DNA from 3 places in the Ornithinibacillus jepli genome. Region 2 is predicted to be linked to each of the others. Evidence: predicted binding sites of a transcription regulator. Region 2 holds the regulator's gene; each other region holds the start of a gene.

Region 1 (8,641 bases), 540 kb from region 2:
TTAGATGTACGTTTTGATGTCAAAAAAGGTGTCATCGAAAACTGTAAGATTTATGGTGATTTCTTCGGTTTAGGAGATATTGTAGATCTTGAGGAAAAACTAATTGGTGTACGTCATGAAAAACAAGCAATTGAACAAGCACTGGAAGACATTGACGTATCACACTACCTAGGTAAAATTACAAAAGAAGATTTTATTAACCTACTATACTAATGACTAAAACCAGCTCCATTCCACGAGCTGGTTTTTTTGTGGGACAGGGGGACAGGTTCCATGACCCAGAGTGAAAGAGACGAGCTAATTGTCGCAAGTTCATAGAGTGTAGAAAGAACAACAGAACAAAGACTCTCCTAGTAATTTGCTATCAGATTTGTATGAAAAAAATGGAAACTATACATACTAACTAAAAAGGAGGAGACGACATTGAAGAAGAGAGATGGAAGACCAGAGTTAGAAACCTTTACTATATTAAATCCTAATTTCATAGTACCCGCAGAGGAAACGGAATTAGAAACAAAATCAGAAAATCAATTATCAGAAGGAAATATTTCTGAAAATCAGCCATTTGACGAATAAAAAAGTACTATTAATATATTTTGTTGAAAATTACCTACCATATGTTTAATTTTGATGGAAAATCTGGTAAATTAACATATAGCCTCACCCTTTCATGAATGAAAGGATGATTAAATATGATAACTGAAGATTTATATTCTCCATTACATGAAATTACTCCATTAACCTTGGCTGTTGTCGCAAAAAAGGACGAGACTGGAAATGTTCATACCTATATTCTTGAAGAAGAAGCCGAATATATGGTAGAAAAGTCTCCTAGTAAATTAATCGATTATGCTTGTAGGTTCTTTGGATCAAGTCTCAAAGGCAGACAAGACGGCACACGAGATATATGTGGAATCACACATAAAGCACCAATCTCGATTGATCCTTCTAGTGGCATGTATTTCTTTCCTACGACCTCGCCTACCAATGCTAAATGCTCTTGGATTGCCCATTCCCATATTGACCATGTAAACCGATTTATGGATAAAACCGAGATTGTGTTTAAGACGGGGAAGAAGCTTGTTATAGATGCATCCTATGGTTCTATCATGAATCAAATTCACCGAACAGCGCAATTTAGGTATCTTCTCGACAATCGAATCAAGCATTTGCAGCGGCCAAAGCCTGGTCCGAAGCCAGAGCCTTCCACATAATTTCTTGTACAATGTCTTCTACTTTTTTTCGTATAGCAGGGTTAAAGTAATTTCGTTTTTCTTCTTTTCCCCTACATAGAAAGAGATAAGAAGAGAAAGAATCATTTTTATTAATGAGCATCACTTTGAGCTTTTTATCTTCCATCTTTTTACGTAATTGCCTCCGTTCAGCAAGTGCATTAGCATTCATTTTTTCTAAGAGCTGTAAATATGGTTCTTTTATTTTGAAGGCACCCTTTTGGATGTGCTGAATATCTTGTTGAATTACGACAATTGCCATCGAGAGAAATAGAAAGCGTGATGCGACTTTTAATTCTTCATCTGTTAGATAGCGCATAAATCTCCCTCCGATAAGAACGTTTGTTCTCATTATACGCCAAAGTATTAAAAAAATACACAATAAAGTTTTAAAAAAATATGGTAAAAATGGAAAAGGGTGAGGCTATACTAGATAATAAGTTTAAAAAAAGATATTCTAGATTTCGTTAAACTTTTCATAAAATGAAATTTACATTACAATTAAATTGTACATTTTGGCCTTGGATGGGGAGACTTAATGAATGAATATATATAGTATCATAGCAGATTGGAAAAGCGCTGTACGTAATGATGAATTAGATCAGTACATAATGGAACTGCTTCAAGATTATGAGAGCCTAGGCCCATTACCGGGAATATTGCTCCCGTTTATAGAAGCATTTCTTCCATTTTTACCGTTGGTTGTGTTTGTAATGGGAAATGCAGCTGCTTACGGATTACTAGAAGGGTTTCTCCTATCCTGGGCAGGTTCTAGTTTAGGAGCAATTATGGTATTTTTAATCATCCGTAATCTCGGTGATAAAAAAATATTTATTTCAGTACGTAAAAATAAGCAAGTCCAGAAAGTAACAAGCTGGCTGGAAAGGCACGGATTTGGGCCGTTGTTTTTACTCATGTGTTTTCCTTTTTCGCCGTCAGCTGTTATTAATGTGGTAGCGGGCTTATCTAATATTAATATGTACCAATTTATATTAGCTGTAATACTTGGAAAATCAGTAATGATATTTTCAATTTCTTATATTGGTTCAAGTATTTTATCATTTGCCCAAAATCCATTTAAAACAATCATTGTTGGTGTTTGTATTGTCTTATTTTGGATTGTAGGGAAATTTATAGAAAATAAGCTACATCAAAAGTCGAAACAAAAAGACGTAGCGGATTCGGAAGAAGTTAAATAACCGAAAAAACAAAACTTCTGTATTGGATGTAATTTAATCAGAAGTTTTTTTCATTAGGGATAGGGAGGTATTAGTAGTGGGATTGCGCTTTATATTAGGGAGATCTGGTACTAAAAAAAGTGAAATAGCCTTTGAAGAAATAAAAGAAAAATCAACCGCTAATCCACAAGGTCCACCAATATTTTATATTGTTCCGGATCAAATGACTTTTGAACAAGAATATGCCTTGTTCCAAGATGAGTCGTTTCAAGGTAGTGCTCGAACACAGGTCACAAGCTTTTCTCGTCTTGCTTGGTTAATTTTACAGGAAACTGGTGGAGCAACAAGACAATTTATTAGCTCTGTTGGTATCCAAATGATGCTTCGAAAAATAATCGAAGAAAAAGAAGGCGACTGGAATGTATTCCAAAAAGCAGTAGAGAAGCAAGGCTTTTTAAATCAGCTAGAGAAAATGATAACGGAATTTAAACGATATGAGATTACACCTGAGACTCTATTAGCACAGAAGTATCAAATTAATCAGTATGCCCATAAAGAACCAGGTGAAAGAGCACTAGTAGATAAGTTAGATGATCTTTATTATATCTATGAAAAATTAGGACATGCTCTAGCTAATAAATATATAGACAGTGAAGACCAATTATCGCTTCTAGCAGAAAAGATAACAGAGGCAAAGTCTTTAGAAGGAGCAGAAATTTATTTTGATGGATTTCACCGTTTCACTCCTAAAGAATTAGTAGTAGTAGAAACACTTCTAAAGAAATGTGAACGTATTACTGTTACTTTAACCGTCGATGATCAAGATAATCCTAACTTGTCTGATATGGATTTGTTCTATCAAACGAAGGAAACCTATCAAGTCTTAAGACAAATGGCAGAAGCGAATGAAATAAAAATAGAAAATAGTATCATCTTAAATCCGATAGACGGAGTTTTTTATGATAAGCCTTATTTTGCTCACTTAGAAGCAAACTTTGATGTCCGACCAGTACCAAAATATAATGGGAAAGCACCTATTCAAATTGCAGAAGCAGTTCATCCTCGTGCGGAAATTGAGGGTGTAGCACAGGAGATTTTACGATTAGTTCGTGAAGAAAATTATCGTTACCGAGATATAGCAGTATTGATTCGTCAAACAGAAACATACCAGGATATTATTGGGACAATTTTTGAGGATTATAATATCCCGGTATTTATTGATGAAAAACGAACAATGCTAAACCACGCCTTAATTGAGTTTATTCGTTCTGCAATGGAAGTGGTAGAAGGTAACTGGCGGTATGATGCGGTATTTCGTATGTTAAAAACTGGCTTTATTCCTGCATCGGATGAGGAATATCCATTAACAAATGATGCAATAGATGAGCTAGAAAACTATTGTATTGAATATGGCATTCGTTCGAGAAAGCAGTGGATGAGTGAGGAAGACTGGGTATTCCAGCGATTCCGCGGTTTTGATCGTGCCGCACAAACGGATTCAGAGAAGGAAATGCAAATACGAATTAATCGTTATCGGAAACAGGTCGTAAGAGCTCTTGGTGAATACGACGAACAAATTAGAAGTGCAATGACAGTTAGAGAACTATGCATTCATACCTTTACATTATTAGAACAAGTAGATGCTCCGGATCGATTAGAGGAAATGCGAAATTTCTTTGATGAAAATGGTCAATTAGCAAAGGGTCGAGAACAAGAACAAGTTTGGAATGCACTGATTCACTTATTTGATGAAATGGTTGAAATGGCTGGCGAAGAAGAAATGTCTCTATCAACATTTCGTGTAACATTAGATGCTGGGTTGGAAACATTGAAGTTTTCCCATGTACCACCAAGTATTGATCACGTTATTGTAGGGACGATTGATCGCTCCCGTATTAGCGATATTAAATGTTCATTCTTAGTTGGAGTTAATGAAGGGGTTTGGCCGCTTAAACCACCAGCAGACGGCATGATTAGCGAAACAGAGCGTGAGTTATTAGCTATTAATGGTATGAAACTTGCAGATACAAGTAAAAGACAGCTATTAGATGATTGGTTTTATATGTATTTAGCATTTACGGCAGCCTCTGATTATATATGGATTAGTTATCCATTAAGTGATGAAGAAGGTAAAACGAAAATGCCATCCCAGCTTATTAAACGCATTGAGAATATGTTCCCAGCGTGTAGTGAACATATTTTACTACAAGATCCTGATGAATTACTAGAGGCGGATCGCTTTATAACATCACCAATTAAAACAAGGTCAGCACTTACTGCTCAACTGGCACGAAGCAGAAAAGGATATCCTATAAAGCCAGTGTGGTGGCATGTGCTTAATTGGTATATGACTAATCATAAAAAATATGATACTACTTATACAATTTTACAAAGCTTGTATTATGAGAATACACCTACAGATATAGATGAAGAAACAATAGAACAGCTCTATCCGAAACAATTAACTGCAAGTGTGTCTAGACTAGAGACTTATTATAGCTGTTCATATAAGCATTTTGCCCAATATAGTTTAGGATTAGATGAACGAAAAACGTATAAATTAGATGCCCCAGATATCGGAAACCTTTTTCATGAAGCACTTAAGATTATTACGGAATGGATTACAGAAGAAGGAAGAGACTTTGCCCATTTAACCAAAAAGGACGCAGATTTATATGCTGAGCGTGCAGTAAACCGTCTTGCACCGATATTACAGCATCAAATTTTGCATAGTACGAATCGTTATCAGTATATACAACGCAAGCTGCAACAAACTATTGCTCGAGCAGCTTACGTCTTAAGTGAGCAAGCAAGGTTAAGTAAGTTTTCTCCAGTTGGATTAGAACTAGGATTTGGTTCAAAAGGAGACAAGCTTAATCCTGTAACGTTACAACTTCCCAACGGATATGAGATTAAGTTACGGGGACGTATTGACCGAGTGGACAAAGCAGTAGATCAAGAGGATCTATATTTGCGGATTATCGATTACAAATCAAGTGCAAGAGGACTTGACATGGTTGATGTATATTATGGTATTGCGCTTCAGATGCTAACTTATTTAGATGTCGTATTATCTCAATCCGAACAGTGGTTAGGGAAAAAAGCAACACCAGCTGGGGTATTATACTTCCATGTTCATAATCCAATGATATCTGGTAAATCAAGAATGTCCGATGAAGACCTAGAAGAAGAAATTTTTAAACGTTATAAGATGAAGGGCTTACTTATTAACAAGGAACGTGTTGTTCAAATGATGGATACGTCACTGGAATCAGGTGGAAGTGATGTTATTCCTGCAAAATTGAAAAAGGATGGAGACTTTACGGCAAATTCTAAAGTAGCGGGTAAAGAAACCTTCTCAACTCTTCAGGAACATATTCACCGATTAATGTATAAAGCAGGGTTTGATATTACAAGTGGGGCTGTTCACTTAAATCCTTACCAACGCAAGCAAAAAGCGGCCTGTACGTATTGCCCATTCCTATCTGTATGCCAATTTGATACATCACTCGAAACCAATAACTTTAGAAGATTATCCGAACTGAAAGAAGAAGAAGTATTAGAGAAGTTAAGTAGTGAGGGGGGAGATATCATTGGTTAGATGGACAAAAGAACAAGAAGCAGCCATTTATACAGAAGGCAATGATGTGTTAGTTGCAGCTGCTGCAGGATCTGGGAAAACTGCTGTACTAGTAGAAAGAATTATTCAAAAGCTATTAAAAAAGGAGAACCCAGTCGATATTGATTCCCTTCTCGTTGTTACCTTTACGAATGCTGCTGCCCAGGAAATGCGAAATAGAGTAGGACTTGCACTAGAAAAAGCATTGGAACAGGACCCAACATCTGTTCATTTGAAAAAGCAATTATCGCTTCTGCAACGCGCATCTATCTCTACTTTACATTCATTTTGCTTAGATATTGTGAAGCAGTATGCTTATTTAATTGATATTGATCCAAGTTTCCGAATTGCTAATGATATGGAAGCAGATTTAATGCAGCAGGATGTTCTAGAAGACTTATTTGAAGACTGGTATGGGCGAGAAGGGGAAGACCAAGAGGAATTCTTCCAAGTAGTAGAACGATTCTCTGGTGACCGTAATGATGTAGATGTGGAGAAATTAGTGCTAACTCTTTATAACTTTGCGATTCAAAACCCATGGCCAGAAGCTTGGTTAGATGATTTAGCAGATGTATATGATATTAAAGAAGATTGGACAGAGAAAGATTTAACGTGGCTTGAGATTATTAAACGTGAGTTACGAGATAAGCTTTTAGGTATTGAACAAGAAATGAAGTTAGCCTTGAAAATATCTAGGGATAGTGATGGGCCATATCATTACATTGAAACGATTGAAAAGGATTTGGAAATGTTAGGACTTGCACTGGAAAGGTTAGGAAATTGGGATGATATACAACGGTTTATGACTGCTAGTTCATTCGAAGACTTATCTAGAAAACGTCCTGATGTAAATAAGGATAAGAAGAAAAAGGTATCTGATTTAAGACGAAAATATAAAGAACGATGGAATGGTGTTATTAAAGATTGGTTTAGTAGAAATCTTTCAGCTCATATCGAGGATATGCGAGAGCTAGCTCCTGTAGTTAGAGCGTTAACGAATATTGTGAAGGATTTCATTGAACGCTTTGCTACTCTTAAACGGGAAAAAGCAGTGGTAGATTTTTCTGACTTAGAGCATTTATGTTTGCACCTACTAATGGATGAATCTTCTACAATAGAAGATCCTAAGCCATCCAGTGTAGCTATTAATCTACAAAAACAATTTAGTGAGCTTTTAGTTGATGAATATCAGGATACAAACCTAGTACAAGAGACCATTTTAACGTTAATTAGTGATCAGGTCGGTCCGGGTAATATGTTTATGGTAGGGGATGTAAAGCAAAGCATTTACCGATTTAGACATGCAGAGCCGTCCCTATTCATAGAAAAATATAAACGTTTTGCATCTAGTGATAGCAGTGGAACAAGAATTGATTTAGCTAGTAATTTTAGAAGTCGTGAACTTGTGTTAATCGGAGCAAATTACATTTTTAGGCAAATTCTTGACGAACAGCTTGGTGAAATCAGTTATGACAAGGATGCTGAATTAATCTATGCAAATAAAATGTATGATTCCTTACCATTAACAGAGCCTAATCCGGAACTAATTATCATTGACCGCCAACAGCCAGAGGAAAAACAGCTATCAGATGATGTGGAAGAAACAAGTGACGAAAATTATCAGGATTTAGAACATGCTCAGCTTGAGGCAAGAACCTATGCAAAGAAGATTAAGCAATGGATTGGGACAGAGGGCAATGCGCCTCTTCAAGTAGTGGATAAGGCTAGTGAAACGTTTAGAGATGTTCAATATCGAGATATTGTGATTTTACTTCGTTCTATGACTTGGGCTCCTACCATTGTGGACGAATTGAAAAAACAAGGCATTCCCGTTTATGCAGAGCTTTCAACCGGATATTTTGAAGCAATTGAAGTGAAAATTATGTTGAACTTATTAAAGGTCATTGATAATCCAAGGCAGGATATTCCACTTGCATCTGTGTTGAAATCACCAATCTTAGGACTAAATGAAAATGAACTTGCCAAAATTCGCCTAGCTGAACCAAGGAAAACGTATTTTGAAGCGGTGGAAAATTATCGTAAAAGTAATGATGATATCATTACGACTAAATTAAATCGCTTCATGGAATTATTAGATCGATTTCGCCTTGCTGCTAGACAAGGTGCTTTGTCAGAGTTAATCTGGCAAATTTATCGTGAAACAGGCTTTTTCGACTTTGTAGGTGGAATGCCAGGTGGTCGTCAAAGGCAAGCCAATTTACGGGCATTATACGATCGTGCGAGGGGTTACGAAACAACTTCCTTCCGAGGGCTTTTCCGATTTCTTCGATTTATTGAGAGGATGGAAGAGAAGGGTGATGACTTAGGCGCGGCTAGAGCATTAAGTGAGCAAGAAGATGTCGTAAGGATCATGACTATTCATAAAAGTAAGGGATTAGAATTTCCAGTTGTAATTGTAGGTGCAATGGATAAGCAATTTAATATGATGGATTTACGTCAAAATTACTTGCTTCATAAAGATTTAGGATTTGCTTCTAAATATATTGATCCAGTAAAGCGAATAACCTATCCAACACTGTTTTACCATGCAATTAAAGAAGAGAAAAGAAGGGAACTTTTAGCAGAAGAAATGCGGGTTCTATATGTGGCAT
Region 2 (8,641 bases):
TCCTTTAACTTGAATCTTTTCCTTGAAATCAGTATATACCTCATTAGGAACTTGGAAGTCTTCATGTCCCCATTGATAGAATTCCTTCGTTAATACTACTTCATCTTCTCCTAGTGGTGCACCATGAGAAGCTGATGAAGCCGATTTATTTGGAGAACCATAGCCAATTACTGTTTTAATTTCAATTAATGTTGGCTGTTCCGTATTTTCTTTCGCTTGTTTTATTGCAGAACGGATTTGTACTATATCATTTCCGTCCTCCACCCGAATAACCTGCCATCCATAAGATCGGAATCGTTCTTCTGTGTTATCAGAAAATGAACGGTTTAACTCTCCATCGAGAGAAATATCATTCGAATCATACAATACAACTAATTTTCCTAATCTCAAATGACCTGCTAGGGATGCTGCTTCATGAGAAATCCCTTCCATTAAATCACCATCACCAACTAGTGTATATGTATAATGGTTGATAACCTGAATATCTTCTTTATTATATTTGGCAGCTAAATGCGCTTCTGCCATCGCCATTCCAACAGACATAGCAATCCCTTGACCTAAAGGGCCAGTCGTTGCTTCAACTCCATCTGTATGATGAACTTCTGGGTGTCCTGGAGTTCTAGAGCCCCATTGACGAAACGCTTTTATATCATCTATTGTAACGTCATACCCCGATAAATGCAGTAAACTATAAAGAAGCATTGATCCATGTCCTGCTGATAAAACAAAACGATCCCTGTTAAACCATTTAGAATTCTTCGGATTATGGTTCATAAAATCTGTCCATAAAGTATATGCCATTGGAGCTGCCCCCATAGGCAATCCAGGATGACCAGAATTTGCTTTCTCAATAGCATCAATAGATAATGTACGGATTGCATTAATTGACATCTGTTCTATGTTGATTGACATAATTTCTACTCCTTTCCTTAAGTAACTAGCTATAAGTAATGACAGCCTACCATATTTCTAGTATTCCTTAATATAGCATTACTATGTCTAGTGTTTTTGGTTTCTTTCCTGCATATCACGAAGTTTTTTCGGTGTCACATCATTGCCTTTTGGATCAATAACTGTCATTGTTTTCAACTGATTTTTAAAGGAATTTCGTACATTTCCTAAATATTCTTCCCGTAATGTTTTCTGTTCTTTTTGTTCTTCCTTCGTCAATCCTTCAGCAGTTTTTGCCTTTTTAGCTAACGCATTAATTCGGTCAAGTTTATCTTGTGAAATCATATAGTAACCTCCTAGGTTCATATCATGAAAATATTAAAAAGCAAGAACATTGGATGCTCTTGCTTTTTAATATTACCTTTTCAGTTAATCTGAATCAATTATTTGGTATTCTTGATATCTTCGATGGATTGTAGCCTTCGATACTTCGTAACCCAGACCATTTAAGGTCTTTGCTATTTCACTGAACGTAAGGTTATTATTTCGTAATCGAATAATCTCTTCAATTGGCACTTCTTTCCGTTCTCTACCTGGTGATAAATGTTGATTAGTAAGGTTATGAGCAGGTTTATACCCATTAGCTATAGCCTTTTTCATTCCTCGCTTAATTTTTAAGTTATGTATCTTCCGTTGATACTCTTCAACAATCCCTACAATAGCCAGTACCATTGAATCAGATTCAGATAACTCAAGCTCCCCATCATGAATCGAACTAAAAATTTGGACGTTGAGTTTAGTTAGTTGATGAAATAAAGCTATTTTTGTATTGCCCCGGCCAAGTCTTGTCTCATCTTGAATTAAAAGAGCTTCTGCTTGTCCATTTTCAAATGACTCTAGCATATCAAAAACCCCATCACGTTCCACTTCATATCCACTTGCTCTTTCTTCTATGCACTTGATGACATTAAACTGATACCGATTAGCCAATTGAAGTAATTCTTCTTTTTGTCTAGCTAATGATGTCTCTTGAACTTTTTTATCTGTACTCACACGGCAGTAAATAATTACATTCAATTTATAATTCTCCTATTATGCACTAATTAATGAAAGGTATAAGAATCCTAATGTTAAAGCAAAACCAACAATATAAAATAAATCTGTCAAATTTACTTTACCAAACATTTCTCCATCATCCCTTCTTCTTTACATTACAAGAACCTCTGTTCGTATTTTTAGTATAACAGAACATACGCTCTTGTCAACAGTTTTTTTCGAACGAATGTTTGCTTTTTTTTCTTATCGATGATAAACTAGCAATAATAAATTATATGTGCGAGGTGTTTAATAGATGACTAAATTATCAACTAGACAACAAGCAATACTTGAATACATAAAAGAACAAGTCAAATTAAAGGGCTATCCACCATCTGTTCGAGAGATTGCTGAAGCAGTAGGCCTTGCCTCGAGCTCCACTGTTCATGGACACCTTTCTAGACTAGAAAGTAAAGGATTTATACGACGTGATCCTACTAAACCTAGAGCTATTGAAATACTAGATTTAGATGAGGAAAGTAATATTCCTAGAGACGAAGCTCGATATGCACCTGTCATTGGTAAAGTAACAGCTGGTATCCCGATAACTGCTGTTGAAAACATTGAAGAATTTGTACCAATTCCTAGTTCGACTGCAGGTCCAGATGAAAATCTATTTGTACTTGTAATTGATGGTGAGAGTATGATAGAGGCAGGTATTTTAGACGGTGATATGGTCATCGTCAAACAACAAAATACTGCTCAAAACGGTGATATTGTTGTAGCAATGACCGAAGATGACGAAGCAACTGTAAAACGATTTTTTAAAGAAAAGGATCATATTCGCTTGCAACCTGAAAATACTACGATGGAACCATTAATATATAAAAATGTATCCATACTCGGTAAAGTAGTTGGCTTGTATCGCCACATTCATTAATAAAGATATTTCCCCTATAAAATTAACTAACGCCTATTGCTCTCTTAAGCAATAGGCGTTAGTTCTAGTTATTTCAGTATAGTACTATTATTTGCAAACAAAACCGGTAAACTAAAGGGGTTGCCTTTAAATTACCGGTTTTTTATTATTAATAGTTAGTTAGATATTGATCTCTCTCCCAAGGATGGACGCTCGTTCTAAACATATCCCATTCTATCTCTTTTGCTTCAATATAGTGTTCAAATAAATGCTCACCAAGAGATTCCACGATTACTTCATCGTTTTTCAGTTCTTGTAATGCATCAATTAAAGATGATGGTAAATCTTTAATACCAACTTCATCGCGTTCTTCTTTTGACATAACATAGATGTTACGATCTACTGCAGGAGGCGGTGTTAAATTGTTACGGATTCCATCAAGACCCGCAGCTAATAATACTGATAATGCCATATAAGGATTAGCAGCTGGATCGACGCTTCTTGCTTCAACACGAGTACTTAGTCCACGAGAGTTCGGAATACGCATTAGACAGCTTCTATTAGCTGCTGACCATGCTACATAGCTTGGTGCTTCATAACCAGGTACTAGGCGTTTATAAGAGTTAACAGTAGGGTTTGTAACAGCTGTAAATCCAGTTGCATGTTTTACAATACCCGCAATAAATTGATAAGCAGTTTCGCTTAATTCTAAATCTCCACTCGGATTGTAAAATGCATTTTCATTACCTTTAAATAAAGACATATTTGTATGCATACCAGATCCGTTTACACCAAATAATGGTTTTGGCATAAATGTTGCATGTAGATTATGCTTTCTAGCAATTGTTTTAACTACTAGTTTAAATGTTTGGATATCATCAGCATGTTTTAATGCGTCGGAATATTTAAAGTCAATCTCGTGTTGCCCTGGAGCAACTTCATGGTGGGATGCTTCAATTTCAAAGCCCATTTCTTCTAATTCTAACACGATGTCACGACGGCAATTTTCTCCTAAATCAGTAGGAGCTAAGTCGAAATATCCACCATGGTCATTTAGTTCTAATGAAGGCTCTCCCTTTTCATCTAATTTGAATAGGAAAAATTCCGGTTCTGTTCCAATATTAAATGCATCAAAGCCTAATTCTTCCATTTTCTTCAGATTACGCTTTAAGTTATAACGAGGGCAACCTTCAAATGGTGTACCATCAGGACGATAAATATCACAAATAAAGCGTGCAACCTTACCTTTTTCAGAAGTCCAAGGGAACACAACAAATGTATCTAAGTCAGGATAAAGATACATGTCAGACTCTTCAATGCGAACAAAACCTTCAATTGAAGAACCGTCAAACATCATCTTATTATCAAGAGCTTTTTCCAATTGACTTAATGGGATTTCGACATTTTTAATTGTTCCTAGCATGTCTGTAAACTGAAGTCGAATAAATTTTACATTTTCTTCTTTAATCTTTCTTTCAATTTCTTCCCTAGTGTAACCCATAATTTTTCTCCTCCTAAAATTTAAAATAAAGTTAATATAGTAGGAAACTCCTTCCCTCTATACCTACTTATTTACCTATTAACAAAGAATCTAGCAAGCTCACCTTGCCTTAGGTTCGCTTTTCCAAACCGATTCGCTTCGGTAATTTCTTGTCTCAAAATCGCTCTTAGCTCTTTATCGGTTAGGTCTGATTTTTGCTTTTGAGGTAATGCTTTTTCTTCTTCTTTTTGCTCTTTTTCAGAGTCTTCTTCGTTAAGTAACAATTTGATACCAGCAAGATTTAAACCTTTGTCTAGATAATTCTTTATTTCTAGTAGTCGATCTACATCATTGAATGAGAATAGTCGTTGATTCCCCTCTGTTCGCTCTGGATGAATTAATTCATTCTCTTCGTAGTAGCGAATCTGCCTAGCGGTTAGTTCAGTAAGTTTCATTACAATACCAATTCCGAATAAAGGCATGGAGCGTCGATCTGTGTCATTCATGATTATGACCTCCCTTTACAAAATTATTATATTAAATGTGAGTTATTCTGTCAACAAAATGTTAGGTAAGTTAACATCATCTCTAAACTTTCAATTTTCTAGATTACTTTTCCTGTATTATAGCTTGTACAGCCTCGATTAACGCAATTTTTACATGGGCATATGTTAGTCCACCTTGTACAAAAGCAGTATAAGGTTCTCGAATTGGACCATCTGCAGATAGTTCAATACTAGACCCCTGAATAAATGTTCCCGCTGCCATAATCACTTCATCTTCATAGCCAGGCATTTCACTTGGATAAGGCGTAACAAAAGAATTCACCGGGGAATTTCGTTGGATTGCCTGACAAAATGCTACCATCTGTTCCGGAGTTTCAAATGTCACCGATTGGATTAAATCAGTTCGTTTCTCTTGATAGTATGGTGTTGTTACAAATCCTAACAATTCTAATAACCTAGATGTAAAGATTGCTCCTTTTAACGCCTCACCAACAATATGTGGTGATAGGAAAAAGCCCTGATACATCTCCTGAAGTAGATTGTATGTTGCTCCCAATTCTTTTCCTAACCCCGGTGCAGTGAGACGGTACGAACATAATGTAACTAGGTCATCTCGTCCAACGATATAGCCGCCACCACGTACAATTCCACCACCTGGATTTTTAATTAAAGACCCAGCCATAATGTCTGCACCAACATGTAACGGCTCCTTTTCTTCAACAAATTCTCCGTAACAGTTGTCAACAAACACTATGACATCTTCCTTTAATCCTTTAACAAAGCTTATCATTTCCGCAATTTTATCAACTGTAAAGGAAGGTCGATTTGCATATCCTTTTGAACGCTGAATAGCGACCACTTTTGTTCTATCATTTATTGCTTCTTTTATTCCAGGATAATCAATCTGACCTTCCTCTGTTAAAGATACTTCATTATATGTAATCTGAAAATCCTTGAGTGATCCAGTATTTTCTCCATCTGATCCTATTACATTTTCTAAAGTATCGTACGGTTTTCCCGTAATATAAATTAGTTCATCACCAGGTCTTAACAACCCATAAAATACTGTAGTAATTGCATGAGTTCCAGATACCAATTGTGGCCTTACTATAGCAGACTCTCCTCCGAACACATCGGCATATACAGCTTCCAATGTATCTCGTCCAATATCATCATAACCATAGCCACTTGTAGAATTAAAGTGGCTATCACTTACTTTATTATTTCGGAAAGCATCTAATACTCTTTTTTGGTTCACTTCCACTTTTTTATTAATTTCCATGTGAATTGTTGCAATGTCTTTTTCTGCTTGTTCTACGAGTCTCTCTATTTCGTTCATGTTTCTAACTTTTCTCCTTTACAATACCCTTAAGCGGATGTTCCGGACGAATAAATCCAGTTACAATATAGGATTCAGTATTTTCTTCAAATGTTTTTTCCTTAAGAATTGTCTCATGCTCAAAACGATTAAGCAAATTACCTTTATCCGCTTCGACTTTAATTTGATAAGGCTCCCATTCTTTTATCAGCACTTCTTCTATTTTCTTCACTAATCGAACTAGATCTTCATTTTCCAAAGCACTAATAATGATATAGGGCCGATTTCTCGGGATGAAATCATTTTTTATAAGATCTTTTTTATTATAAACCGTTAACATCGGTATCGAACTACTCTCTAATTCGTCGAGCAATTTTATAACCGTATCTTGATGTTGCTCATTATCTGGATGTGAACTGTCCACAACATGAAGAATAAAATCTGCTTCCTGTACTTCTTCTAAAGTAGAACGAAAGGCTGCTATCAATGTAGTTGGGAGCTGTTGAATAAATCCTACCGTATCCGTAATTAAAACTTCTAGACCGGACGTAAATTGTAATTTTCTCGTTAGAGGATCTAACGTTGCAAATAATTTATCTTCCTCTAAAGATTCGCTATCCGTTAACCGGTTGAATAATGTTGACTTTCCAGCGTTGGTGTAACCAACAATAGCAATTTGAAACACTTCATTTTGTTTTCTACGTTTACGATATTGATCACGCTGTTTTACAACTTGCTTCAACCGCCTTTTTATATCATCTATGCGTCTACGAATGTGTCGTTGATCTGTTTCCAGCTTTGTTTCACCAGGACCACGTGTACCAATACCTGCACCCAACCGAGATAATTGAACACCTTGCCCACGTAGTCGAGGTAATAAATATTGTAATTGCGCTAGTTCTACTTGAAGTTTACCCTCTTTCGTTTTTGCTCTTTTTGCGAAAATATCGAGGATAAGTTGACTTCTATCAATTACTCTTCTATCAAAGTAATCGCTTAAATTTCGTGATTGCCCAGCTGATAATTCATCATTTGATATAACTATGTCAGCTTCAAGTTCATCTATTTTTTGTTTAATTTCCTCCATTTTGCCCTCACCAATATAAAAAGCAGGATGAATTCGTTCTCTATTTTGCGTGATTACTTCTACAACAGTACCACCTGCAGTATCTACAAGTGATATAAGTTCTTCAAGTGAAGACCCAAAATAATCATCCTGCTGCTGCGGCTTTTTAACAGCTATTACAACTACTTTTTCTTCGGACATTGTACTCATTCTCTCCTTAATTGACTGCTATAATTTATGTCGCTATGTTGAGTAATAAAATTACCATATGGACTGAATGTCTTCTAGTTTTAAATCATTACCTGTTAACAATATAAGCTCATCTGGAGAGATATTATCCTTATATAATAATCGCACCGCCTGCATTCGAATCGCATGTTCTACGACATTACGGATAAATCTCGCATTAGAGAAGTTACTAGTAGGATCATTTTTTTGTTTATAGAGGAAATTTCTTAGTTTCCACTCTGCATCCTTAGATAATTGATATTCTCTTTCTGACGCCATTTGTCGCGTTATATCCATTAATTGATCTACGTCATAATCAGGGAATTCAAGTATAAACGGAAATCTAGATTTCAGACCGGGATTAAGGGTTAAAAATCTGTCCATTTCGTAAGGATACCCAGCTAATATTAATACAAAGTCATTACCACTATCTTCCATATGTTTTACGAGAGTATCAATAGCTTCCTTACCAAAATCTCGTTCTCCGCCACGTGCTAGTGAGTATGCTTCATCAATAAAAAGTACGCCACCCATCGCCTTTTGTATAAGTGCACGCGTCTTTTGAGCAGTTTGACCAATATACTCACCAACTAAATCCGCTCTTTCAGCTTCAATAAAATGTCCCTTGGATAATAAGTTCATTTCAAAATATATTTTAGCTAATTTCCTCGCCACTGTCGTTTTTCCTGTGCCAGGATTACCTTTAAAGAGCATGTGCAGAATTTGTTTGGAATTATATAGCCCCATTTGACTTCGCTTTTCATTTATAATGATAGTTGCATAGATTTCTTTTATTTTTTGTTTCAGATCACTTAATCCAACAAATGAGGATAATTCTTGATCAATATGAGCAAAAGGTTCTTTGCCTACATATTCCTCACGCTTATTGTTATCTATTTTAGCTGCTTTATTATCTTGTAATACAATATTAATTTTACCATTTTTATGATGAATCTTTTGCGTAGTCAACTTTATCACTCCTTAGTCATCTTATTATACGTTCAGAGGGATAAAGTTGTGACAAATGCCTATATCGTTTACCTGTAACGTAACATAGGTCCGCCCCCCAAAACATCATTCTATTTTGGAGGACAGACCCATTGGGAACGACACGTATTTTTAGGAATATTCCTTTTATTCTTTATCAAGATTTACATTTTTAGCTGGTGCAAAAGTAGAAATTGCATGTTTAAAAATT
Region 3 (8,641 bases), 300 kb from region 2:
CGATACAGGGGTTGACTATAATCACCCAGATTTAGATGGAAAAGTACTTTTAGGGTATGATTTTGTACAAAATGATAATACACCAAACGATCAAAATGGTCATGGCACTCATGTCGCAGGTATTGCAGCTGCTGAGACGAACAACGGCACAGGAATTGCAGGGATGGCACCTAATACAAAAATATTAGCTGTTCGTGTTCTAGATGCTAATGGAAGTGGATCCTTAGCAGATATTGCTGATGGCATTATATATGCAACGGATGCAGGTGCTGAGGTTATTAACCTTTCATTAGGATGTAACTGTGATACACAAACTTTAGAAAATGCAGTTAATTATGCATGGAATCGTGGTGTTGTAGTAGTGGCTGCGGCTGGTAATGATGGAGTAAGTACTACTTTTGAGCCTGCTTCATATTCCAATGTTATTGCGGTAGGTGCAGTCGATTCTAGAAATCGGAAGGCAAACTTTTCGAATTGGGGTACTTGGGTCGATGTGATGGCTCCAGGGGTAGATATTGCTTCAACCTATCCAGGAAATAGTTATGTGTATATGTCCGGTACATCAATGGCCTCTCCATATGTTGCTGGTCAGGCAGCCTTACTTACAGGTCAAGGGAAAAACAATGCACAAGTACGTGCTGTAATTGAAAATACAGCCGTTTATATGAGTGGTGTTGGTAGGTATGTACAACATGGGCTAATTGATGTGAATGCTTCGGTTCGTTATTAATTAACCGGTACTAATTACAAGAAAGTTAGAGGTAGCTTTAGTAGCTCTCTCTAACTTTTTTTAGTATCTTCAGATTTATTTATATTTCTACGATCTATATAAATGGTAGGGGAGCGGTATTCTTTTGATGCCCGTAAATCTGCTCCGGCAGCTTTAACAAAGGATATTGCCAGTAGTACCATAATAAACATGACTGGAAAACCTGCTACTATGCTAGCCGTTTGTAGTGCTTCTAAATCACCAATGAACATTAATACAAGTGGAAGTAATAAAAGTGTGAACGCCCAGAATAAGCGATTCCACCTAAGTGCTTCCCCACCAGGTACGTGTTTTTGTACTACTGCAGCTAAAATATATGAAGCTGAGTCAAAGGTAGTAGAGAGAAATACAATGGCTAAAATGGTAAAAATAATCACGATCAATCCAGAAATCGGTAACTGATTTAAGATGGCAATGATTGCAGCAGGTGCTCCAAATTCATTCATATATCCTATAACATCAAATGAACCAGAAAGCTGTAAATATAGACCGAAGTTGCCCAAAATACCAAAGAACATAATACAGCCTAGTGTTCCATAAGCAATTGTTCCGAGAATCATTTCTTTAATAGTTCTTCCATAAGAGATACGTGCTACAAATAGGCCAATAAATGGTGCGTAAACTACCCACCACGCCCAATAAAACACGGTCCATGATTCTGGAAATCTTGTTTCAGGATAGGCATCAAATGCGGCTAATGGTTCTAGCCAAGTCGCCATATGAAAGAAATTGTCCATGAGAACGCCTAAGCTTGTAAAGGTTGACTCACTAATAAATACTGTTGGGCCGAAAATGAAGATAAACAAAAGGATGAAAATAGCTAACCACAAATTAATATCACTCAAAATCTTAATTCCTCTATTTAGTCCAGAATAAGAACTTATCGCAAAAATCAACGTGCATACAAGCATAATACATGCTTGTAAAAATAGAGTAACTTGAATCCCTGTAATATCACTTATTCCTTCAGCAATCATTGGAGTCCCTAAGGCAAGGGTCGTACCAGCACCACCTAACAATCCAAAGATAAATAGGACATCAATGACTATACCTAAAGGACCATCTGCAAGCTTTCCAATAACAGGCTTAGTGGCAGAACTAATTTTTAATACTGGGCTTTTTCTAACATAATAGAAATAAGCAATAGGTAATGCTGGGAGGGTATATATTGCCCATGCTATCGGTCCCCAGTGAAAAATTCCATAGGTTGCAGCTAATTCAATAGCTTCTTTGGTTTTGGGCCCGACACCAAAAGGTGGACCTTGATAATAATAGGCCCATTCAATCATTCCCCAATATAAAATACTCGAACCTATTCCAGCTGAAAAGAGCATCGCTGCCCAAGAAAAGGTACCAAATTCCTTCTCTGTTCCACGTTTTCCTAATTTAATTTTTCCATATTTACTAAATGCGATATATAATATAAACAATAGTGCGAATAAGCCAAGTGCTAAAAATAGTACACCAAAATTTCCTGTAATAAAATTATTTACAGCATTTATAACGTTTGACCCAGCCTCTGGAAAGAATATTAATGGTAGGGAAACAGCTAGTAAAATAACTAATGCCCCAATAAAAGTTGGCCAGTCAATCAGTTTATTATTCATACAGACATTCCTTCCTGTTTATTACTTCTTAATATATAGTTAATATGCTCAAGTTCATTAATTCCATCAATGATTTACACACTTTTCTATTTAGCTCTATTCATTTAGTTTGATATATGGGAGGGTAAACTATGTTAATTGATAAAATTGGTATTGATGCTGGAGGATCTTTAGTTAAGCTTGCTTATTTTGAACAAGGAAAAATACATACGAAAACCTTTTCTAATCAAGAAATGGATAATGTTGTTAAGTGGTTGTCATTCTTGTCTCCTAATGCTGAGCTATATGTAACCGGTGGTAAGGCGCGTGCGTTAAATAAACTTTCCTCTAATAACTGCCATTTGATTGATGAATTTCAATCGGTTACAACAGGAACTAAATATTTGTTAAAAGAAAAAGGTATAGTAAATAAAGAGTTTATATTAGTTAATATTGGAACGGGGACATCTATTTTTCATGTTACCGCAAATTCGTTTGAACGTGTTTTGGGTAGTGGTATTGGTGGTGGAACATTGATGGGTTTAGGTTATTTAATTACCCGAAAAAAGGATTTTCAAACCTTTACTCAAATGTCGTCAAAAGGTGATTCTCGGAATAGTGATTTATTAGTGCGTGACATCTATTACCCAGAAGAGCCACCTATTGATGGAGATTTAACCGCAGCTAATTTAGGAAAAGCTCATTTGTATTCGGATGCAACAGAACATGATCACCTCGCTAGTGTCATGCAATTGATTGGGGAGACTATTTTATTATTAGCTAGTCAAGTTGCCACTAGAAAGAAAACTAGTCAAATAGTATTTATCGGTGGAACTGTCACGAATAATCCTGTATTAAAGGATGTTTTAAACCGTTTTCGTGACATGATGAATTATGAGCCTGTCTTTCTTGATAAAGGTACTCATGCTGGAGCAATTGGTGCGTTGATAGAAATTTAAAGAGCGAAACAGTTTCTCTGTTTCGCTCTTCTTTTAAGCATAATGTCCGCCGATTTTTTTACTGCGGTCTAATGTCACACCAGCATCAGTAAAGCTACTAGCGCGAAGGATGGCGGTTGTACCATATTTTTCGCGAATGGCATCCATACAATAGCCAATGTCATTTTTTTTAGATCGATCCTCAAATAAATTTAATTGAGTTTCTGCTTTATCATATAAATTATCTAGTGTCACATAGACGTGGCGAATATTACTATATCCATCATAAAACTCATGGAAAAGTTGCATGCAAATATGATACATATCCATTGTGACATTAGTAGGAATCGGGATTGATCTAGAACGTGAGAATCCACCACCCGTTTCTTTGGAGTAGGCAATTCCAAGGTGGATCGTTTTCCCGGTCTTACCAGCGGTTCTAGCTCTGCGACAAACCTCTTCACAAAGGTCTAAAATACAAACCCCAACCTCATTTTTTGTATAATCTCGTAAAAGAGCGATACCATGACCAAAGCCTTTTTGTTCATGTTTAACGAAATCCCCGAATACTGGACTTAAATCAATCCCCCAAGCATGCCAATAAAGCTGTTCCCCCATTATACCAAACCGTTTTTTTAGACGATCTAAGTCAAATCTTGCAAGCTGTCCAAGGGTGATAATGCCCATACGATTAAGATTTCGTTTCATTCTGCTACCAATCCCCCATATTTTTTCTACGGGATGTGGCCAAAGCTTTTCCTCGACATCTTCATACCGACACTCTGCTATCCCAACTTTTTTAGCATGTAAATCCATCACGACCTTTGCTAAAAATTTATTATCCCCAATGCCGATTGAACAAGTAATACCGAAGCTATCGAGAATGTCTTCTTTAATTTGATTAGCAATTTTCCAAGGGTCACCGAATAATTTTTCTAACCCATCTAGTGTTACCCATACTTCATCAACCGAATATTGGTGGATTGCTTCCTTTGGGGTGTATTGGTTAATTAGCCTAGTAATTTCTACAGAAACTTGAAGGTAATCGGCCATATGGGCTGGGACTATATGAATTGCAGGATCATTTGGTAACTCAAAAAAGCGGCTAACATTACTAATCCCATATTTTTCTTTCAAAGCAGGTGAAGCGGCAAGAACAATACTTCCAGATCTATTCGGATCTCCTACAACAGCAAGCATCGTTTCCATTGGATCATGTCCTAATTTAATTGCTTCAACGCTAGCATAAAAGGATCGCATATCAATACATAACACATTGTGACGTGGAAAAGTAGAATAATCCATTGTACCTACACCTTTCAATAAGAACATTTGTTCCTATATTATATGTTGGTCGCTCTAGATTATCAATGGAAATTTATTCATCTATTAAGTTTAATATTAGACAATTTCCTCATTTTCCTAAAAAGCATATAGTGTTGTATGGACAATTAAGGGGGGAAAAGGATGTATTATTGCTATCCGATCTACTTTTATCCACCACAACCACAATTTTTGGCTTACCGTCAATTTCCAGAAGTGGATCCTGATTTATTATATGATTCTGCTAATGAAACAAAGAAACTAATGAAAGAGGCAAGTGTTGTTTTGGATCGATTTGCATCATCAAAGGGGTTCGATAAACAGGTAATGACCGCTGCACAAGAATCTAATATGGATGAGGTGAAACGATTAATAAAATCGATTGGGATAACATCAGATGTAGATGTTCACGTTAACCCAGATGGTTTACGGTTAGAGTTTGTATCAATGGTTGGGAATACAGAATGCTGTAGATTAACCGTAGCGTTAAGATGGAATAAAATAGTAGGGCCAGTCAAACTTTGAACAGCATCTCCAATAGTTTTGGAGATGCTGTTCATACTAGTTTAACTGGCTTTTTTTATTTAGAAGGAGTCATTTGATTAGACTTTTCGTATTTAATTACTCCACCGATTACGGTCATTTCAATTTCTGTTTCCAATAATGCATCTGGGTCTTGCATTTTAAAAGGATTCTGAGACAAGACGGTCATATCGGCTAATTTTCCTCTAGATATCGTTCCTTTTATCGTTTCCTCATTAGTTGCATAGGCGGTTAATTCTGTAAATAATCGAAAAGCATCCACCATAGAAAGCTTTTCGTTTGGATTCCAGCCTTCATGGGATTCGCCAGGTAACTTACGAGTGACAGCCGCATGAATGCCAAGTAATGGATTGACGGGTTCAACCGGAGAGTCAGAACCACCAGCACAAATTACCCCGTGATTCATTAATGTTTTCCATGCATAAGATTTTTCTGAACGATTCGTTCCAAGTCTCTCCATTACCCAAGGGAAGTCACTTACTACAAATCTAGGCTGTATATCAGCAATACGGCTTGGGTTTACTAGCCGATTTATCAATTGTTGGTTAAGGACTTGCACGTGAATAAGTCTGTCACGATGGCTGACAGCAGGAAAGAGATCTAACACATCTAGAACATTCTCTAGTGCTTTATCACCGATGGTATGCACTGCGATAGGCATGGATAATTCACGTGTTCTTCTTACGATATCTGTCAATGCTTCTTTATCAAGCATTGCCTCTCCATAATGCTCTGGAGCATCATGATAAGGTTCAGACAATAATGCTGTTCTGCGCCCGAAAGCGCCATCAGCGAATATTTTAACAGCACCAATTTGAAGTGTTTCATTTCCATAGCCAGTATACATACCAGCATTTTTTAAATCATCAAGAAAATCATGATTAATTAAAAGATTTGTACGTAGACCAAGCTCTTCTTCATTTAACAAAGCATCATAAATCTGGTAAGTTTGCTGTAAACCACCTAGAAAAAGTGGATCATTCGAATGAACACTTGTTAGACCTTTTTCCAGGGCAAACTGAACAGCCTTTCGCATTGCTTGAAGAAGTTCTTCATAAGTTTTTTGAGGGATGTTTCGTTTAAAAATTTCCGAAGCGGATTCTAAGATTAATCCGGTTGGTTTTTTAGTATATTCATCTAAAACAATAGAACCGCCCTCAGGTATGGACATAGTAGAATGATAGTTACTTATTTCAAAGGCTTTACTATTTGCAACAGCCGCATGTGTACAGATTCTATTTAAAAACAGCGGGTTGTAAGGAGCAACAGAATCAAGCTCTTCCAATGTAGGGATAAATCCGCTTGTAAACAAGTTTTCATCCCATCCACCACCGAGTAACCACTCATTTGGTTTTAAATTGCTTGCTTTTGCGCGAATCTTATCTAGCATTTCAGTCTTCGATGATACTCCTGTGAGGTCTAAATGGATAAATTGCTCAGCAATAAGTGATAAATGAAGATGGCTGTCTACTAAACCAGGAGTCACCGTTTTACCATAAAGATTAATCACTTCACAAGCACCAGTATTCCATTGAAGTAACATTTGGTGCTCTTCTCCCATATCAATAAATCTACCGTTCTCAACAACCACTGCTTGAACATGTGGCTTAATTGGATTGAAGGTATAAAAATTGCCATTTGTATAAATTCTCCTCATGGTGGATCCCCCTAAATAACTAGACTTTAAAAATAGTCAAACTTAAGAACTGCATAAATATTAAGAACATCATACTAATCACCAAAAAGTAAGTCAATTATGTTTGAAATTATCTATAAGTAAAAGTTGTGTTAATATTTGAAAGATACGACCGAGATTTGTTGAATTTTGGCGATTCATAGCTTATGATTGATAAATAGAAAAGATGTTTTTATAGATATTGAACTAGTTTACTATTCAAGGAGAATAGTTTTGTAATTGATATTAACATGGGGGATAAAAAATGCGAAAGAGATTTAAACTCAAAAAAATTAGTCATCGGGATATAAAGATTGGTTGGAAGTATGGCTTAACGTTTGCCGTTGTAATCTTACTTTTTGTTGGGTCGTCAGTATTTGTATTAAACTCTATCAATGGTATGGGGAAAGATATTGAAGCATTAGAATCAAAAAGTGATATTGCTATGAATATTTCTGAAATGGGATCATTAACCCGGAATATGAGCATATATATCGTCTCTTACTATCAAGAGCCGGATCCAAGTCTAGTAGAATCCTTTAAGGAGAACCAAGTACAATATAATGAATTGGCAAGTAAAGTACGAATTAACTTAGATTCAAAAGAACAAGAAGAAATTTATCAAGAGGTAACCTCTTTGAATCAAGAAATGTACCGTATGTTTACAAACTATATTGTATCTGCAATTAATAATGGAAATATGGATGTGGCAGAATCATTTCTTCCCCAAATTAATGAAATAAGAAATGAAACAGTCGGATTATTAGATGAGTTAGTTGTTACATTAGATACAGAAAGAGAACAAGCAATTAATAATACAATTAAAAGCCAGCAGCAAACCTTTGTCACACAGCTAATTATCGTAGCCGTTACAATTTTAATTGGAATTGGGTTAGTTGTTTTCACTAGCCTTGCTATCTCAAGAGTCCTTAAAAAAGTTGTCCATATAAGTAACAGAATATCAGAAGGGGATCTCACTGCTTCTGCGATTGATTATAATGGTAGGGATGAAATAGGACAATTAGCTTCCTCTATGAGCAAAATGAGTACATATTTAAGAGAAGTGATTAGTCAAGTCTCAACGGTTTCCTATACTGTCACGGCGCAAAGTGAAGAACTGATGCAGTCTGCCGGAGAAGTTAGAGCAGGGTCTGAGCAAGTGGCAACAACGATGCAAGAATTAGCAGTGGGGTCTGAAAAACAAGCAGATGGAGCAAGTAACTTAACCCATACTATGCATCAGTTCACTCATCGGGTTAAAGAAGCAAACGAAAATGGTGAACTGATAGAGAAATCTTCAGAATCTGTATTAGATTTAACTAGTCGAGGAAATGAGTTAATGCAAGCATCTGGAGATCAGATGAATCGCATTGACGGAATTGTTAAAGATGCAGTAAATAAGGTTCGTGGACTAGATGAGAACTCTAAGGCGATTAGTCAGTTGGTTTCTGTAATTCGTGATATTGCAGATCAAACCAATTTATTAGCATTAAATGCCGCCATAGAAGCTGCACGAGCAGGTGAACACGGCAAAGGATTCGCAGTAGTTGCGGATGAGGTAAGAAGATTGTCTGAGCAAGTAGCATTGTCTGTAACCGATATTACAAATATCGTTAAAAAGATTCAAATGGAAACACGTGAAGTTACTGAATCATTAGAATTTGGATATGAAGAAGTACAACAAGGAACAAAACAAATAATTGATACGAAGGAAACCTTTAATGATATCAATCAATCGATAATGGATATGGTAAATAGAATTAAAGTAGTTAAAGGAAACCTTATGGAGATAACTGGAACAACACAA

Evidence for each region. The regulator LexA, encoded in region 2, represses DNA repair genes until DNA is damaged. The targets are predictions, from matches to a motif close to CGAACATATGTTCG.
Region 1: AB1K81_RS02020 (YhjD family protein) is a predicted target of LexA. The motif match lies at 1,568-1,581, and genes of this name have one in related genera.
Region 3: AB1K81_RS03405 (DNA polymerase IV) is a predicted target of LexA. The motif match lies at 4,619-4,632, and genes of this name have one in related genera.

What each region holds. Positions count from the first base shown of each region.
Region 1 covers NZ_JBFEGG010000001.1:395,650-404,290, forward strand. Annotated here, with positions in the region: gene lplA (lipoate--protein ligase) at 1-213, shown strand, start outside; gene AB1K81_RS02010 (hypothetical protein) at 424-576, shown strand; gene AB1K81_RS02015 (competence protein ComK) at 693-1,214, shown strand; gene AB1K81_RS02020 (YhjD family protein) at 1,162-1,551, opposite strand; gene AB1K81_RS02025 (TVP38/TMEM64 family protein) at 1,775-2,431, shown strand; gene addB (helicase-exonuclease AddAB subunit AddB) at 2,508-6,011, shown strand; gene addA (helicase-exonuclease AddAB subunit AddA) at 6,004-8,641, shown strand, end outside.
Region 2 covers NZ_JBFEGG010000001.1:937,681-946,321, reverse strand. Annotated here, with positions in the region: gene tkt (transketolase) at 1-912, opposite strand, end outside; gene AB1K81_RS04895 (DUF896 domain-containing protein) at 1,000-1,236, opposite strand; gene AB1K81_RS04890 (YneB family resolvase-like protein) at 1,321-1,968, opposite strand; gene lexA (transcriptional repressor LexA) at 2,243-2,866, shown strand; gene glnA (type I glutamate--ammonia ligase) at 3,015-4,346, opposite strand; gene AB1K81_RS04875 (MerR family transcriptional regulator) at 4,418-4,831, opposite strand; gene AB1K81_RS04870 (methionine gamma-lyase family protein) at 4,935-6,170, opposite strand; gene hflX (GTPase HflX) at 6,175-7,416, opposite strand; gene spoVK (stage V sporulation protein K) at 7,477-8,412, opposite strand; gene hfq (RNA chaperone Hfq) at 8,578-8,641, opposite strand, start outside.
Region 3 covers NZ_JBFEGG010000001.1:641,829-650,469, forward strand. Annotated here, with positions in the region: gene AB1K81_RS03390 (S8 family peptidase) at 1-730, shown strand, start outside; gene AB1K81_RS03395 (BCCT family transporter) at 781-2,376, opposite strand; gene coaW (type II pantothenate kinase) at 2,508-3,314, shown strand; gene AB1K81_RS03405 (DNA polymerase IV) at 3,348-4,598, opposite strand; gene AB1K81_RS03410 (YuzC family spore coat inner layer protein) at 4,761-5,141, shown strand; gene AB1K81_RS03415 (amidohydrolase) at 5,197-6,816, opposite strand; gene AB1K81_RS03420 (methyl-accepting chemotaxis protein) at 7,100-8,641, shown strand, end outside.